2 regions of the Luteimonas sp. MC1828 genome follow, and region 1 is predicted to be linked to the other one. Evidence: riboswitches for the same ligand, from Rfam matches in the RefSeq annotation. Region 1 holds a riboswitch; the other holds the start of a gene.
The links. A riboswitch is a leader RNA that binds a small molecule or an ion and turns the genes downstream of it on or off. The one in region 1 is predicted to bind cobalamin.

Region 1 (8,109 bases):
ATGGCGGCGCTCGCTGCGCGTGCTGGTGCTGGACGAGTTCTTCGTCAGCGACATCGGCGACGCGATGCTGCTGGCGCGCGTGCTGGAGCGGATGTTCGCCGAAGGCATCGTGCTGGTGACCACGTCGAATTCGCCGCCCTCCGCGCTGTACGCCGACGGCCTGCAGCGCGCGCGGTTCCTGCCGGCGATCGCACTGCTCGAACAGCACTGCGACGTGCTGGAGCTGGTCAGCGACACCGACTACCGCCTGCGCGAGCTGACCCGCTCGCCGGTGTATCGCGCGCCGCTCGACGACGGCGGCGACGCCTGGCTGGAGACGCGCTGGCATGCGCTCGGCGGCGACGATGCCCACCGCGACGGTTCGATCGAACTCGAGGGCCGCAAGATCGCGACCCGCGCACGCTGCAAGGGCATGGCCTGGTTCGACTTCGCCGCGCTGTGCGAAGGCCCGCGCGCCGCAGCCGACTACATCGAGATCGCGCGCGAGTTCCACACCGTGCTGCTCGGCGGCATCCCGCTCATGGACGCCACGCGCGACGACGCCGCACGGCGCTTCGTCACCCTGGTCGACGAGCTCTACGACCGCAACGTCAACCTGGTGTGCACCGCCGCGGACGCGCCGCACGCGCTGTACTCCGGCGAGCGCCTGCGCGGTGCCTTCGAGCGCACCGCATCGCGGCTGGTGGAGATGCGCAGCGCCGAATACCTGGCGCGCGAGCACCGCGACTAGGCCACGACATATTGTATTGACCTCCCTCATCGACCCCACTATGTTGTGCCGGTCGGTTCCCGCGGCCTGCGCCACGGGATGAAAAGGGAAGCCGGTGCGGCGCGCGTTTTTCGAACGTGTGCCAAGGCCGGCACTGCCCCGCAGCGGTAGGTGGAAACGAAGTCGCGACATGCACTGGGGCACGCGCCCCGGGAAGCAGCGGCAAGTAGGTGGCGACAGACTCCGTCGCCGTATCCACGAGTCCGAAGACCTGCCGACAGCCGCGCGAAGCACGCCGCGCGGTGCCGGCCGTGGAATCTCCGGGGGGAGATGGCCGGTGACGCAGCTCCGCCCATCCGCTCGCGCGGGTGCGTCGCGGCCGTTGCGACACCGACACCAGACCCTTGGCGACGCCAGGCCTCCGGCCGCCGCCCGAGGGAGCGATGGCCAGGTGCGCCACCCTGTACAAGGCGAACGCCATGACCGAACACGACCACTCCGGCGCCGCGCCCGCGGCACCGGCCGGCAGCCCCGACGGCTTCCTGCTCACCCCGCCGCCCACCGCCACCACGATGCGCGTGCTCAAGCGCAACGGCTGCGACGAGGCCGTCGACCTCAACAAGATCGTCCGCGCCGTGCAGCGCTGCGCCGAGGGCCTGCACGCCGTCGACCCGATGCGCGTCGCCACGCGCACCATCTCCGGCCTGTACGACGGCGCCAGCACCCGCGAACTCGACGAACTGTCGATCCGCACCGCGGCCATGCTGACCGCGGAAGAGCCCGAGTACAGCCGCCTCGCCGCGCGCCTGCTGGCCGGCGTGATCGCCAAGGAGGTCGCCGGCCAGGAGATCCACGCGTTCTCGCAGTCGGTCGCACGCGGCCACGAACTCGGCCTGATCAACGCGCGCCTGCTCGGCTTCGTGCAGGCCAACGCGCGCAAGCTCAACGACGCGATCGATGCGTCGCTGGACCTGCGCTTCGACTACTTCGGCCTGCGCACGCTGTACGACCGCTACCTGCTGCGCCACCCGCACACGCGCAAGGTGGTCGAATCGCCGCAGCAGTTCTTCCTGCGCATCGCCTGCGCGCTCAGCGAGGACGTGCCCGAGGCACTGGCGCTGTACCGGCGCATGGGCCGCCTGGACTACCTGCCGTCGTCGCCCACGCTGTTCAACGCCGGCACCACCCACGAGCAGCTGTCGTCGTGCTTCCTGCTCGACTCGCCACGGGATTCGCTGGAGTCCATCTACCGCAGGTACGGCGAGATCGCGCAGCTCTCCAAGTTCAGCGGCGGCATCGGCGTGAGCTTCACGCGCGTGCGCTCGCGCGGTTCGCTGATCACGTCCACCAATGGCCATTCCAACGGCATCGTGCCGTGGCTGAAGACCCTGGATTCCTCGGTGGCGGCGGTCAACCAGGGCGGCAAGCGCAAGGGCGCGGCCTGCGTGTACCTGGAGCCGTGGCATGCCGACGTCGAGGAGTTCCTGGAACTGCGCGACAACACCGGCGACGACGCGCGGCGCACCCACAACCTCAACCTGGCGAACTGGATCCCGGACCTGTTCATGCGCCGCGTGGAGGCGGATGCCGACTGGTCACTGTTCGATCCGCGCGTGGTGCCCGACTTCACCGACCTCCATGGCGACGCGTTCGATCGCGCCTACGCGCAGGCCGAGGCCGACGGCAAGGCGGTGCGCACGCTGAAGGCGCGCGAGCTGTACGCGCGGATGATGCGCACGCTGGCGCAGACCGGCAACGGCTGGATGACGTTCAAGGACGCGTGCAACCGCGCCAGCAACCAGACCGCGCGGGCCGGCAACGTCATCCATCTGTCCAACCTGTGCACCGAGATCCTCGAGGTCACATCCGACAGCGAGACCGCGGTCTGCAACCTGGGTTCGATCAACCTTGCACACCACCTGGAGGCCGATGCCGGGCACGGCACGCGCTTCGATTTCGACAAGCTCGGCGAGACCGTTCGCCTCGCGGTGCGCCAGCTCGACCGGGTGATCGACCTCAACTTCTATCCGATCGACTCCGCGCGCAGCGGCAACCTGCGCTGGCGGCCGGTCGGGCTGGGCGTGATGGGCCTGCAGGACGTGTTCTTCCAGCTGCGCCTGCCGTTCGACGGCGACGAGGCGCGCACGCTGTCGGCGCGCATCGCCGAAGCGATCTATTTCCACGCGCTTGAAGCGTCCTGCGAGCTGGCGACCGAACGCGGCCGCCACCCGGCGTTCGCCGACACCCGCGCCGCTGCCGGCGAGCTGCAATTCGACGCCTGGGGCGTGACCCCGGCCGACACCGCGCGCTGGGACGCGCTGCGCGCGCGCATCCGCGAGCACGGCCTGCGCAACTCGCTGCTGATCGCCATCGCGCCCACCGCCACCATCGCCTCGATCGCCGGCTGCTACGAATGCGTGGAGCCGCAGGTGTCCAACCTGTTCAAGCGCGAGACGCTGTCCGGCGACTTCCTGCAGGTCAACCGCCACCTGGTGCTGGAACTCAAGAAGCTCGGCCTGTGGACGCCGGAGGTGCGCGACGCGATCAAGCGCGCCGAGGGTTCGGTGCAGGGCCTGGCGCAGGTACCGGAGGCGCTGCGCGCGATCTACCGCACCGCCTGGGAAGTGCCGATGCGCTCGCTGATCGACATGGCCGCCGACCGCGGCGCGTTCATCGACCAGTCCGCGTCGCTCAACCTGTTCATGGAAAGCCCGTCGATCGGCGCGATGTCGTCGATGTACATGCATGCCTGGAAGCGCGGCATCAAGACCACGTACTACCTGCGCTCGCGGCCGGCCACGAAGATCGCCAAGGCGACGCTGGCTGGCATGGACGCGGAGGCGCCGGCCCCGCGGGAGTACGCACCGGCCGAGGCGGTGGCCTGCTCGCTGGAGAACCCGGAGAGCTGCGAGGCCTGCCAGTAGGCCGTGCAGACGCGACTCCGCAAGCCCGCCCGTATCCCGAGGAACACCATGATGTCCACGCACCACCCCCGGCTGCTGCTCGACCCCGGCTTCGAACTTACCCTGCGGCCGATGCGCTACCCGCGCTTCTACGAGATGTACCGCGACGCGATCCGCAACACCTGGACGGTGGAGGAGGTCGACTTCTCGCTCGACACCACCGACCTCAAGACCAGGGTCGGCCCCGCCGAGCGCCATCTGATCGAGCGCCTGATCGCGTTCTTCGCGACCGGCGATTCCATCGTGTCCAACAACCTGGTGCTCAACCTCTACCAGCACATCAACGCGCCGGAAGCGCGGATGTACCTGTCCCGGCAGCTGTACGAAGAGGCGCTGCACGTGCAGTTCTACCTCACCCTGCTCGACACCTACCTGCCCGATCCCGCCGACCGCACGCGTGCCTTCGCCGCGGTCGAGCACATCCCCTCGATCCGCCGCAAGGCCGGATTCTGCTTCAAGTGGATCGACTCGCTGCAGGGCGTCACCCGCATCGAGACCCGCGCGCAGCGCCGCCAGTTCCTGCTCAACCTGGTGTGTTTCGCCGGCTGCATCGAGGGCCTGTTCTTCTTCGGCGCGTTCGCCTACGTGTACTACCTGCGCTCGCGCGGGCTGCTGCACGGCCTGGCCAGCGGAACCAACTGGGTATTCCGCGACGAGAGCTGCCACATGGCATTCGCGTTCGAGGTCATCCGCACCGCGCGCGAGGAGGAGCCGGACCTGGTCGACGACGCGTTCCGCGCGCAGGTGGTGGAAATGATGACCGAGGCGGTGGAGTGCGAGTACGCGTTCGCCGAGGACACGCTGTCGGGCGGCGTGGCCGGGCTGTCGCTGAAGGACATGCGCCAGTACCTGGAGTACTGCGCCGACCAGCGCATGGTCCAGCTGGGCATGCCGCGGCATTTCGGCGCGCGCAACCCGTTCGCGTTCATGGAGCTGCAGGACGTACAGGAACTGACCAACTTCTTCGAGCGGCGGGTCTCGGCCTACCAGGTAGGCGTGGAGGGCGAAGTGGCCTTCGACGAGGCGTTCTGACGGCTGCCGTCCGCCGGTTACCATCGGCGCACTGTCCGGGGAGAACGCGCCATGTCACGCAACGCCTGCATCCTGCTGTCGTCGTTCGTCCTCGCCGGCCTGGCGCTGCCGCTGCATGCCCGGGACGGGCAGCGCCCGGAAGTGGCCGCGGCCGCGTCGGAACTCGGCGCCAAGGTCGTGGCCTGGCGCCGCGACCTGCACCAGTACCCGGAGCTCGGCAACCGCGAGACGCGCACCGCGGCGCTGGTCGCCGAGCACCTGCGCGCACTCGGCCTGGAGCCTGTGACCGGCATCGCCACCACCGGCGTTACCGCCGTGCTCAAGGGCGGCAAGCCGGGGCCGCGCATCGCGCTGCGCGCCGACATGGACGCGCTGCCGGTGACCGAGACCAGCGGCCTGCCGTTCGCATCCAAGGCCACCTCGACCTACCGCGGCGAGACCGTCGGCGTGATGCACGCCTGCGGCCACGACGCCCACACCTCGGTGCTGATGGGCGTCGCCGAGGCGCTGGTGGCGATGCGCGACGACCTGCCGGGCGAGGTGCTGTTCGTGTTCCAGCCCGCCGAGGAAGGCCCGCCGGACGACGAGAAGGGCGGCGCGAAGGAGATGCTGGCGCAGGGTGTGTTCCGCGACTTCAAGCCGGATGCGGTATTCGGCCTGCATGTGTTCTCGACGCTGCAGGCCGGCAAGCTCGGCGTGCGCAGCGGGCCGACGATGGCCGCGTCCGACCGCTTCAACATCGTGGTCAAGGGCCGCCAGACGCACGGCTCCCGGCCGTGGGGCGGCGTGGACCCGATCGTCGCCGCGGCGGACATCATCGGCACCGCGCAGACCATCGTCAGCCGCCGCCAGGACATCTCCAGCCAGCCGTTGGTGGTCAGCTTCGGCGCCATCAAGGGCGGGATCCGCTACAACATCATTCCCGAGCAGGTGGAGCTGGTCGGCACCATCCGCACGTTCGACGACGGCATGCGCGCCGCGGTGTTCGCCGACCTGAAGAACGTCGCGGAAAAGGTGGCCGCCGCGCACGGCGCGACCGTCGAGGCCAACGTGCCCGACCAGGACGGCAACCCGGTGACCGCCAACGACGCGGCGCTGACCGCGCGCATGCGCCCGAGCCTCGCGAAGGTGGCCGGCCCGGGCAACCTGCTGGACATGCCGCTCAACATGGGCGCCGAGGATTTCTCGTTCTTCGCCCGCGAGGTGCCAGGCCTGCTCTTTTTCGTCGGCGCCACGCCCGTCGGGCAGGACCCGGCGACCGCGCCCAGCAACCACTCGCCGGCGTTCTTCCTCGACGAGTCCGCGCTCGACCTGGGAATGCGCGCGATGCTGCAGCTGACGCTGGACTACCTGCACGGCGACGGCGCGCCCACAAGCGGCGGCTGAGCGCAGGCGCGATAATGCGCCCATGACCACCGAACTCCCCCTCGGCCGCGAAGTCGCCTACCCGCGCGCCTACGACGCCTCGCTGCTGTTCCCGATCGCGCGCGACGCCGGCCGCGACACGCTCGGCATCGGCGCCGCCCTGCCGTTCGACGGCCACGACCGCTGGCAGGCCTACGAGCTCTCCTGGCTGGACGCGCGCGGCAAGCCGGCGGTGGCCACCGCGACCTTCCTGGTGCCGGCCGCGTCGCCGCGGCTGATCGAATCGAAGTCGCTCAAGCTGTACCTGAACTCCTTCAACGGCACGCGTTTCGCGGATGCCGCGGACGTGCGGGCGCGCATCGCCGCCGACCTCTCGGGCGCGGCCGGCGCCACGGTGGCGGTCGACTTCGGCCTGCCGCCGATGGCCGGCGTCGACGACGATGCAGGCAGCATCGACATCGACGGCGTGGACGTGGCCATCGACGCCTACGACCACCCGGCGCCCGAACTGCTCGCCTGCGACCCGGCGGCGGAAGTGGAGGAAACCCTGCGCTCGCAGCTGCTGAAGTCCAACTGCCCGGTCACCGGCCAGCCGGACTGGGCCAGCGTGCGCATCGCCTACCGCGGCCCGCGCATCGACCGCGCCGCGCTGCTGCACTACCTGGTGTCGTTCCGCGAGCACGCCGGGTTCCACGAGCAGTGCGTGGAGCAGGTGTTCGTGGACCTGATGGCGCAGTGCCGCCCGGAGTGGCTGTCGGTCGAAGCCCGCTACACGCGCCGCGGCGGCCTGGACATCAATCCCTGGCGGGCCACGCCGGGCCTGCCGCCGCCCGCGGCGCGGCGCGACGCACGCCAATAGCCGCGCGGTGCCGCGCGTCACTTGGCGCGCGCCTGGTCGCTCACGGTGACGCGATGTTTCCTTAACAAGGGCCGTGTGAACCTCCGCGCTGCAAGGCACAGGAGGCCAGCATGAGCAATCCGCAGAATCCCAACGATCCGGCATCGCTGTCGCTGCAATCCGACCGCAAGGCGGAAACCGGCAACAAGCCGGGCAAGGCCGACTTCTCCAATGTCCGCAGCGCGGTCGACAGCACCGAGGCGGCGGCGCCGCGCGGCGTCGATTTCGGCAATGTGCAGTCCTCGGTGTCCTCCACCGAGGACATGGCGGGCGCGACCAGCTACACGGTGCAGAAGGGCGACACGCTCTCGCACATCGCCAAGGCGCAATACGGCAAGGCCAGCCAGTGGCGGCGCATCTTCGATGCCAACCGCGACCAGCTCGACGATCCCGACCGCATCCAGCCGGGCCAGGTGCTGAAGATCCCCCCGGCCGAAGCCGACAGCTGACCCGCTCGACGTTCGCCCCCGCCCTGAACCCCATGGAGAACCACCACATGATGCGCACCCCGATCCATGCCGCACTGGCCGCGGCGCTGCTGGGCACCCTGGCCCTGGCCGGCTGCAAGAAGGACGAGCCCGCCGTCGTCACCCCGCCTCCGGCCGCGCCGGCCCCGACCCCCATGCCGGCTCCCGCCCCCGCAGCCGCGGTCAGCGTGACGTCGGTCGACCTCGGCACCGCGGTCGACGCCAACAACCGCGTCACAGCGCCGGCCACCACGTTCGCAAGAGGCGACACGATCCATGCCTCGGTGGCCACCACGTCGTCGGACCCGGCCATGCCACAGCGCGGCCAGCTGACTGCGCGCTGGTCGTTCGAGGATGGCCAGCTGGTCGACGAACTGAGCCGCGACTTCGACTTCACCGGCACCGGCAACACCGCGTTCCAGGTCAGCAAGCCGGATGGCTGGCCGGTGGGCCGCTACAAGGTGGAGATCCTGCTCAACGGTGCGGTCGTTCAGACGCGCGAGTACGAAGTGCGTTGATCGATACACCCGCGTGAAACAAGGCCCGGCCCTGCGCCGGGCCTTTTCGTTGGCGGGGCGGGAACAAACCGCGATCCAGCGTGGCGTGCAAGGGAGGCGCATGGTTTCCGGTTAGGCTTGCGACACCATCCCCTGGAGCACGCCGATGTCCATCCTC
Region 2 (8,109 bases), on a different contig from region 1:
CGGCCCACGCCGCGGCGTCGCGCCACTGCAGGTGCCAGGGACGTTTGAACCCGAACTCGGTCATCGGGCGCCTGGCCTGCAGGAGATGCTGCTCCCGCCATGCCACGGCGCCGAGTTCGCCGTCCGCGCCAATCCGCGTGTCCACCCGCTGCATCAGCGCGCGGCCCGAGCTCGAGGCGTCCAGCGCCGGCGCGAGCGCCAGCCCGTACGTCGTCCACACCATCGCCGTGAACAGCACGAGTGCAAGCGCGATGCGCCGCCCGCGGAAGACCGCAGCCAGCACCCAGGCACCGGCGCCGAGCACACCGAGCGCCCACAGCAGCGTGCGCATGTCCGCGGGTTCGATGCCACGCGATGCGGCGAGGCGCGCGGCCCAGGCGGCGTCCGCCAGGCCGCTCGTCGCGGCGCCCAGGCACAACGCACCGACCAGCAGCAGCCAGCCGCACAGCAGCCGGCGCACGCCGGCGCGGCGCAGCAGCGCCGGCAGCAGCGGCGCCGCGGTCAGGCACATGGCCGGCAGCGCCGGGAACACGTACACCTCGCGCTTGCCGGGGCTCAGCGAAAAGAACAGCAGCACCAGCGCCGCCCAGCCCAGCAGCAGCACGTAGCGCGGATCGCCGCGGCGCAGCCGCCGCCACCACGCCGGCAGCAGCCACGGCAGCAGCAGCGCGCCCGGCAGCCACAGCGTGGCGATGGTCTGCGCGTAGTACCAGGGCGGCTGCACGTGGTGCCAGGCGTTGACGTAGCGCTCGCCGGTCTGGCGGAAGAGCAGCTCGTGCGCGTAGGCCTGCAGCGCCGGATCCGGGTTGCGCAGCAGCGCGAGGCCGAGCGGTGCCAGCCACACCGCCGCCCCGGCGGCGAACGCGGCAAGCGCGAGCCCCCCATCGCTCGCGACGCGCCTGGTAGGGAGATGCGGCTGGTGCCGCCGGACCCACAGCCACGGCAGCAGCACCAGCAGCGGCAGGAAGCCCACGCCCTTGGTCACCGTGCCCAGTCCCGCGGCGAACATGCCAAGCGCCAGCCAGCGCCGGTCGCGGCCTGCCAGCAGGTGGCGCAGCAACGCGCACAGCGAAAGGGTGGTCAGCGCCACCAGCACCATGTCGATCTGCGCACGCTTGGCCTGCAGGCCGAACTGCAGGCACACGAACAGCGCGCCCATTGCCCAGGGCGCGTACCGCTGCGACCACAGCCGTCCCGCGGCGGCATGTACCAGCGCCAGCGTTGCCAGTGCCGCGAGCAGCGACGGCAGCAGGAACGCCACGCGCCAGTCGCGGACGACAGTCCAGCTGGCGGCCTGCATCCACATGAATACCGGGGGCTTCTCGGCGTAGGCTTCGTGGCCGCGGCGCGGCACCAGCCAGTCGCCGCTGTCCACCATGGCGCGTGCCGCCAGCGCGAACCGCGGTTCGTCGGGGGGCGACGGGTCGCGCAGGCCGATGCCGGCGCCGAGCGCGAGCAGGATCAGCAGGGCCAGGAGCCAGGTGCGCGCGTGTCTTGGGGCGGGAGGCAATGGCGGCATGCCGCGGATGCTACCGCCGACACGTGGGAGAATCGTCGGAATCGCGGCGTTCCGACGCCGCTCCGACGTGGCGGCGCGCAGGCTGCCGTGATTTCCGGAGCTCCGCATGCATTTGCTGGTCGTGGAGGACAACCGCAACCTGGTCGCCAATCTCTTCGATTATTTCGAAGCCCGCGGCCACATGCTCGACGCGGCGCCCGATGGCCCCACCGGACTGCACCTGGCCGGGCACCACGCGTACGACGCCATCGTCCTCGACTGGATGCTGCCGCGCCTCGACGGGCCGGAAGTGCTGCGCCGCTTGCGCGAGGACGGCAGCGACGTGCCGGTGCTGATGCTGACCGCGCGCGACGAACTGCCCGACAAGATCATCGGCTTCCGCGCCGGTGCCGACGACTACCTGACCAAGCCGTTCGCGTTGCCGGAACTCGAGGTGCGCCTGGAGGCACTGGTGGCGCGTGCCACCGGCCGCGGGCGCAGGCGGGTCCTCGAGGTCGCCGACCTCAAGCTGGACCTCGCCACGCTGGAGGCCACGCGCGGTGGCCGCGTGCTGCACCTCTATCCGGCCTGCCGCAAGCTGCTGGAAGTGCTGATGCGCGCCAGCCCCGCGGCGGTGACCCGCGACCGCCTGGAGCACGCGCTCTGGGGCGACGATCCGCCCGATGGCGACATGCTGCGTTCGCACGTCTACGAGCTGCGACGCAGCGTCGACGAACCCTTCGAGCGCAAGCTGATCCATACCCTGCCGCGCGTCGGCTATCGCATCGCCGAGCTGTCGGCAGAAGGTGGTGACGGATGACGGCGCGCAGCAGCCTGCGCAGTCGTCTGACTTGGTCGCTGGTCGGCTACGTCCTGCTGCTGTCACTGACGGTGCTGGCGCACGGGCTGGTCGTCAACGAGCGCGCCGAAGCACTGGTCTGGGAATCACTGCTGGAGGCGGAGTTCGATCATCTCATCGCGCGCAGCGGCGACCCGGGCTACCACTGGAACGACACCGACACGTTGTCACTCTACGAAGCGCCGACCAGGCCGCTGCCCCCGGAGCTGGCAGCACTCGGGCCCGGCCTGCACGACGAGGTGAAGCTCGACGGTGTCGACCACGTGCTGATGGTGCGTGACATCGGCGGCCGGCGGCTGGCGCTTGCGCTGAACATCACCGACCTCGAGCGGCGAGAGCGCGAGCTGGGAATGAGCATGCTGGCCTCCGCGCTGCTGGTGGCGATGCTGCTGGGGGTGTTCGCGGCGTGGGGCGCGGGCCGGCTGGTGCGGCCGCTGGCCGACCTTGCCGGACAGATCGCGCGCTTGCGCCCGGGGCGCGCGGAGGCGCGGGTCACGGTGCCGGACGCGGCGACCAGCGAGCTGGTGGTGATCGCCGACGCGGTCAACGGCTACCTCGCGCGCAACGCCGAGTTCGTCGAGCGCGAGCGCGCGTTCATCGACAGCGCCAGCCACGAACTGCGCACGCCGATCGCGGTGATCGCCGGCGCGGCGGAGCTCGCGTCGGCGCAGCCGGGCGTGCCGCCCAAGGCGCTGGAGAAGCTGCAGCGCATCCACCGCACCACCCGCGACATGGAGCGGCTGATCTCGCTGCTGCTGGTGCTGGCCAAGGAGCCGGCGCGGTTGGCGCGGGCCAACGACCGCATCGCGCTCGGCGAGCTGCTTCCGGAAATCGTCGAGGACCACCGGCCCATGGCCCTGGCCAAGGGCCTGCAGCTGGTGCTCGCGGAAGGGCCGCCGTGCGAGCTGCTGGCCCCGGCGCCGGTGGTGCAGGCCGCGATCGGCAACCTGTTGCGCAATGCCATCGAGAACAGCGGTGGCGGCGTGATCCACATCCGGCTGCGGGCGGACGCGGTGGTCGAGATCGACGATCCCGGCCAGGGCATGTCGCCGGAGGAAATCAGTGCCGTGTACGCGCGCGCCGCGCGTGGCGGCACGCGCGATGGCGGCGGCATCGGCCTCGACCTGATCACCCGGCTGTGCGCGCACCTGGGCTGGGGGCTCGCGATCGATTCGCGCCCCGGCGAGGGCACCACCGCCCGCCTGGATCTGGGCGCGTCACGGGTGCCGTCCGGCGCGGTGTAGGCTTCGGTGCTGCGTCGGCCCCCCAACCGGCGAGGTGCGCGACATGCAATTCGCCTGGCCCCTGGTGCTGTTCGATCTCGATGGCACCCTGGTCGACAGCGCCGCCGACATTGCCGAAGCGGTCAACCGCACGCTCGACGAGCTGGGCCATCCGCGCCAGCCGGAAGCGATGGTGCGCAGCTGGATCGGCCTCGGCACGCGCGTGCTGATGGAGAGCGCGCTGCAGCATGTCGCCAGCCGCACGCCGGTGGATGAGGTGCTGCCGCGGCTGATGCGCCATTACGGCGACTGCCTGCTGCTGCAGGCGCGCCTGTATCCCGGCACCGTGGAGACGCTGGACGCACTGCACGCCGACGGCGTGGCCATGGCGATCTGCACCAACAAGCCCGAACGCTACGTGCGCCCGCTGCTCGAGGCGATGGGCATTGCCCACCGCTTCGACGGCATCGTCGGCGGCGATACGCTCGCCGAGCGCAAGCCGCACGCGATGCCGCTGCTGCACCTGGCGGAACGGCACGGGCGTGGCGTGGACGAATGCCTGATGGTCGGCGACTCCGAGGCCGATGCCGCCGCCGCGCACGCCGCCGGCATGGACCTCGTGCTGCTGCGCCACGGCTACCCGCGCGACTTCGACCTGGAGCGCGCGGGCGCGGTGGCGGTGCTGGATGGTCTGGAGGGGTTGCTCGCGCTCCGCGGCTGACGGCAACCCCGCGGCAACCCGCGGTCAGGGCCGCTGCTGGTAGCGCAGCGTCAACCCGTATTCCCGCCCCGGCTGGTTGAACCAGGCGATCGTTTCGTATTCGCGGTCGAACACGTTGGCCACCCGCGCCTGCAGCGTCCACTCGCTGCTGATCGCGTACTCCACGCGCAGGTCGAGGGTGCCGTAGCCGCCGAGGCGCGCGCTGTTGGCGGCATCGTCGTAGCGCGCGCCGTTGCCGAAGCCGCTCATGCCGATGCGGAACGCGCCCAGCGCGCGGTCGATGTCGACGCGCGCGGTGTTGCGCGAGCGGCGCGGCAGCAGGTTGCCGTGGTTGCTTCCGACACTGCGGTTGCGCGGGTCGATGTGGCTCAGCTCGGCGTTGAGGTCCCAGCCGGCCAGCGACATGAAGCCGGTCAGTTCGGCGCCGCGGATGCGTGCCTCGTCGACGTTCACCAGGGCAAACGCCGTGTCGTAGCCGATCAGCTCCTCGATGTCGGTCTGGAACGCGTTGACGGTCCAGTTCCAGCCCTCGCCGAACTGCGCCAGCCCGAGGTTCACGGTCTGCGATTCCTCCGGCTCGAGGTGCGGATTGCCCCAGCCGCCGGGGTAGTACAGGTCGTTGAAGGTCGGCACCTTGAAGCCCGTGCCGGCGCTGGCGGTGAGGCGCATGCCGTTGGCGAACTTCAGGCCGTAGCCGACGCTGCCGGTGGCGTGGCCGCCGAACTGCTGGTTGTCGTCGTGGCGCAGGCTCGCTTCGTAGCTGTGCGCGCCGCTGCCGCCCTGGTAGGCGAGGAACAGGCCGGCGTTGTCGCGGCTGTCGACGGTGAAGCCGGTGCTGCCGGTCACGCGATCACGCATCCAGTCGACGCCGGCGCTGAGGAGGTGCGTTTCGGCCAGAGTGAAGTCGCCCTGCACCGAGGCGGTGTCGCGACGGGTGTCGAAGGTGCTGGCGTAGCTGCGCGTGCCCGTGGCGTGATCGAAGAAGTGGCTCTCGGCCTGGTCGTCGGCGCGGCCGATGCGGACATTCACGTCCGTGCGCGCGTCCGGGCGCCAGCCGAGGCGGGCGCCGAACACCTGCTGGCGGTTGTCGGCCTCGTTGCCGCCGAAGACGGTGCCGTCGTATTCGTTGAAGGCGTCGGCGACCAGCGCGTGGCCTTCCAGCTCCACGGTTTCGCCAATGCTGCCGCCGCCGCGCACGCTCAGCGAGGCGTTGCGGTAGCCGTCGCGGTCGGGTTCGTCGGCGTAGCAGCCCGCGCCCCAGCCGACGGCGGTGCCGCGGCAGGAGTCGATGCCGTCGGTGCGCTGCCACGCACCCTGCGCCTGGAACCAGCCGCGCTCACCGGTGTGGCCGATGCCGGCGCTGGCCTGGCGCAGGTGGTTGCTGCCGATGCCAAGGCTGAGGTTGCTGCGCGTGCCGGCGCCGGCGCGGCGCGTGAACACCTGGATCACGCCGCCGATGGCCTCGGAGCCGTACAGGCTGGAACGTGGGCCGCGCACGATTTCCACGCGGTCGATCTGGTCGAGCGGCAGGTCCTGGAACGACGCCATGCCGGCCGAGGCCGAGCCGATGCGCACGCCGTCCACCAGCACCAGCACGTGGTCGGATTCCGTTCCGCGCACGAACAGCGACGACAGCTTGCCGGGGCCACCCTGGTTGGCGAGGTTGATGCCGGCGCGGCCGCGCAGCAGTTCCTGGAGGGAGGTCGCCTGGCTGCGCTCGATGGCGGCGCGGTCGAGCACCTGCACCGGCACGTTGCTGTCCTCGGCGTTGATCGCGGTGCGGGTGGCGGTGACCACGATGGTGTCGAGGTCGGTGGACTGGATGGCGCCGGCGGCGAACGCCGCGGGTGACAGGGCCAGGGCAACGGCAAGGGTCGAGATTCGGTACTGCGGTTTCATGCGTGTCTCCATGCGTCGCGCACGCCCGCGCGACAGTGTCGTGGAGGTTGCGGGCAGGGAGCGGGGACGGAAGGAGACGTGGCGAGGCACGGCGCACTGCCGCCGCAACGCCCTCCGCGTCACAACCAGTCGTCTTTCGGGCCGGTCTCCGGGCTCGCGGGCGGAGCGATGCAGCCGCTCCAGCCCCGGCGCCTTCCCGTGCGTTGCACAGTGGCGGTTTGCCGGGGTGTTCCACGCTTACCGTTGCGGGGGCAGCGCCGGAGTGCTTCGCACGCCTTGGTGGCGGGCGGAAGGTCACCGGCTTCCCGTTTCAACCGTTGGGGGAAGCCCCGCGGGTCACCAGAAAGTGCGCGCAGTCTACGGCATCGCGCCGTCGTCGTCCTGCATCATCGTGGTGGTCACCGGCCCCGCCGGCGGACGGTTGCGCGGCGCAGGCAGCTGCGCGATCGCCTCTTCGGCGGCCGCCACCAGCTCCACGCGGCGCGCATCCGGCACGTCCTGCCAGTGGCAGTCGCACAGCGCGCCCTCGAGCGAATACAGCAGGTTGAGGCTGGGCTTGAAGCCGGCGCGCTTGATGCGCATGAAGGCGTCCAGCGGCCCGGCGGCGATCAGGTCCTCGGGAGTGCGCAGCCCGACCTGGCGCAGCCACGCGGCCGACTTCGGGCCGATGTTGCGCATCTTGAGCGGCGGTGGCGCGCTCATTGCCCCATGGTTTCCAGATACACGGCGGCGATCTCCTCGAGTCCCCTCTGGTCAGTAACGTCAAACCGGCCGGGAACCGGACTGTCGAGGTCGAACACCCCGACCAGCGCGCCGTCGTGGAACAGCGGCACCACCAGCTCCGAGCGTGATGCGGCGTCGCAGGCAATATGGCCGGGGAAGGCCTCGACGTCGTCGACGCGCTGGGTGAGCGCGGTGCGCGCCGCGGCGCCGCACACGCCGCGGTCGAGCGGAATGCGCACGCAGGCCGGCTGCCCCTGGAACGGACCGACCACCAGTTCGGTGCCGTCGAAGAAGTAGAAACCGACCCAGTTGAGGTCCGGCAGCGCGTGGTAGACCAGCGCCGAGAGGTTGGCGGCATTGGCGATGCGGTCGCGTTCGCCGGCCAGCAGTGCGCGTGCCTGCGCGACGAGCTGCGCGTACTGCTCCGGCTTGTCGCCGCTTAGAATCTGCGAGGTGAACATGACAGCGAGTGTAGCGCGCCGTGTGCTGGTGACCGGCACCGACACCGGCGTGGGAAAGAGCGTTGCCAGCGTCGCGCTGCTGCATGCGCTGCGTGCCCGCGGGCTGCGCGTACGCGGCATGAAGCCGGTGGCCGCTGGCTGCGATGCGACATCGCACGGCCTGCGCAACGAGGACGCGCTGGCCCTCCAGGCCGCCAGCGACCCGCCCGCGGCCTACGCCGACGTGAACCCGTGGGCGCTGCCCGAGCCGACCGCACCACAGCTGGCGGCACGCGCGGCGGGGGTCGTGGTCGCGTTGCCGCCGATCGCGGCGGCCTACGCGCGGCTCGCGGCGGAGGCCGACGTGGTGGTCGTGGAGGGCGCCGGTGGCTGGCTCTCGCCGCTGGCCGACGGCATCGAGCATGCCGACCTCGCGCGCGCGCTGCAGCTGCCGGTGCTGCTGGTGGTCGGGCTGCGCCTGGGCTGCCTCAGCCATGCGCGGCTGAGCGCCCGGGCAATCATCGGCGACGGCTGCAGGCTGCTCGGCTGGGTGGGTTGCGCCGTGGATCCCGGGTTCGCCCGCGGCGACGCCTACCTCGACCTGCTGCGCGACGCGCTGCCCGTGCCGTGCCTGGGGGTGGTGCCGCACGCTGGCGCGGTGCCGGACCCGGGCGTGTTGGCGGGCAGCCTGCACGCCGCGGCCGCCGCCGTCGCCGGCGACTGACCCGCGGCGCCTGCGTCAGGCC

Region 2: another riboswitch for cobalamin. It lies ahead of btuB (TonB-dependent vitamin B12 receptor); the one in region 1 lies ahead of JHB91_RS10150 (ribonucleoside-diphosphate reductase subunit alpha).

Annotation. Positions count from the first base shown of each region.
Region 1 is NZ_JAEMNY010000002.1:61,866-69,974, reverse strand. It holds gene zapE (cell division protein ZapE) at 1-730, shown strand, start outside; cobalamin riboswitch at 767-1,003, shown strand; gene JHB91_RS10150 (ribonucleoside-diphosphate reductase subunit alpha) at 1,189-3,633, shown strand; gene JHB91_RS10145 (ribonucleotide-diphosphate reductase subunit beta) at 3,685-4,704, shown strand; gene JHB91_RS10140 (amidohydrolase) at 4,756-6,090, shown strand; gene queF (NADPH-dependent 7-cyano-7-deazaguanine reductase QueF) at 6,113-6,928, shown strand; gene JHB91_RS10130 (LysM peptidoglycan-binding domain-containing protein) at 7,039-7,416, shown strand; gene JHB91_RS10125 (hypothetical protein) at 7,464-7,952, shown strand; gene JHB91_RS10120 (class I SAM-dependent methyltransferase) at 8,098-8,109, shown strand, end outside.
Region 2 is NZ_JAEMNY010000001.1:1,788,424-1,796,532, reverse strand. It holds gene JHB91_RS08220 (glycosyltransferase family 39 protein) at 1-1,519, opposite strand, end outside; gene JHB91_RS08215 (response regulator transcription factor) at 1,626-2,318, shown strand; gene JHB91_RS08210 (HAMP domain-containing sensor histidine kinase) at 2,315-3,601, shown strand; gene gph (phosphoglycolate phosphatase) at 3,645-4,301, shown strand; gene btuB (TonB-dependent vitamin B12 receptor) at 4,326-6,200, opposite strand; cobalamin riboswitch at 6,322-6,559, opposite strand; gene JHB91_RS08195 (TfoX/Sxy family protein) at 6,558-6,902, opposite strand; gene JHB91_RS08190 (GAF domain-containing protein) at 6,899-7,384, opposite strand; gene bioD (dethiobiotin synthase) at 7,383-8,087, shown strand; gene JHB91_RS08180 (efflux RND transporter permease subunit) at 8,103-8,109, opposite strand, start outside.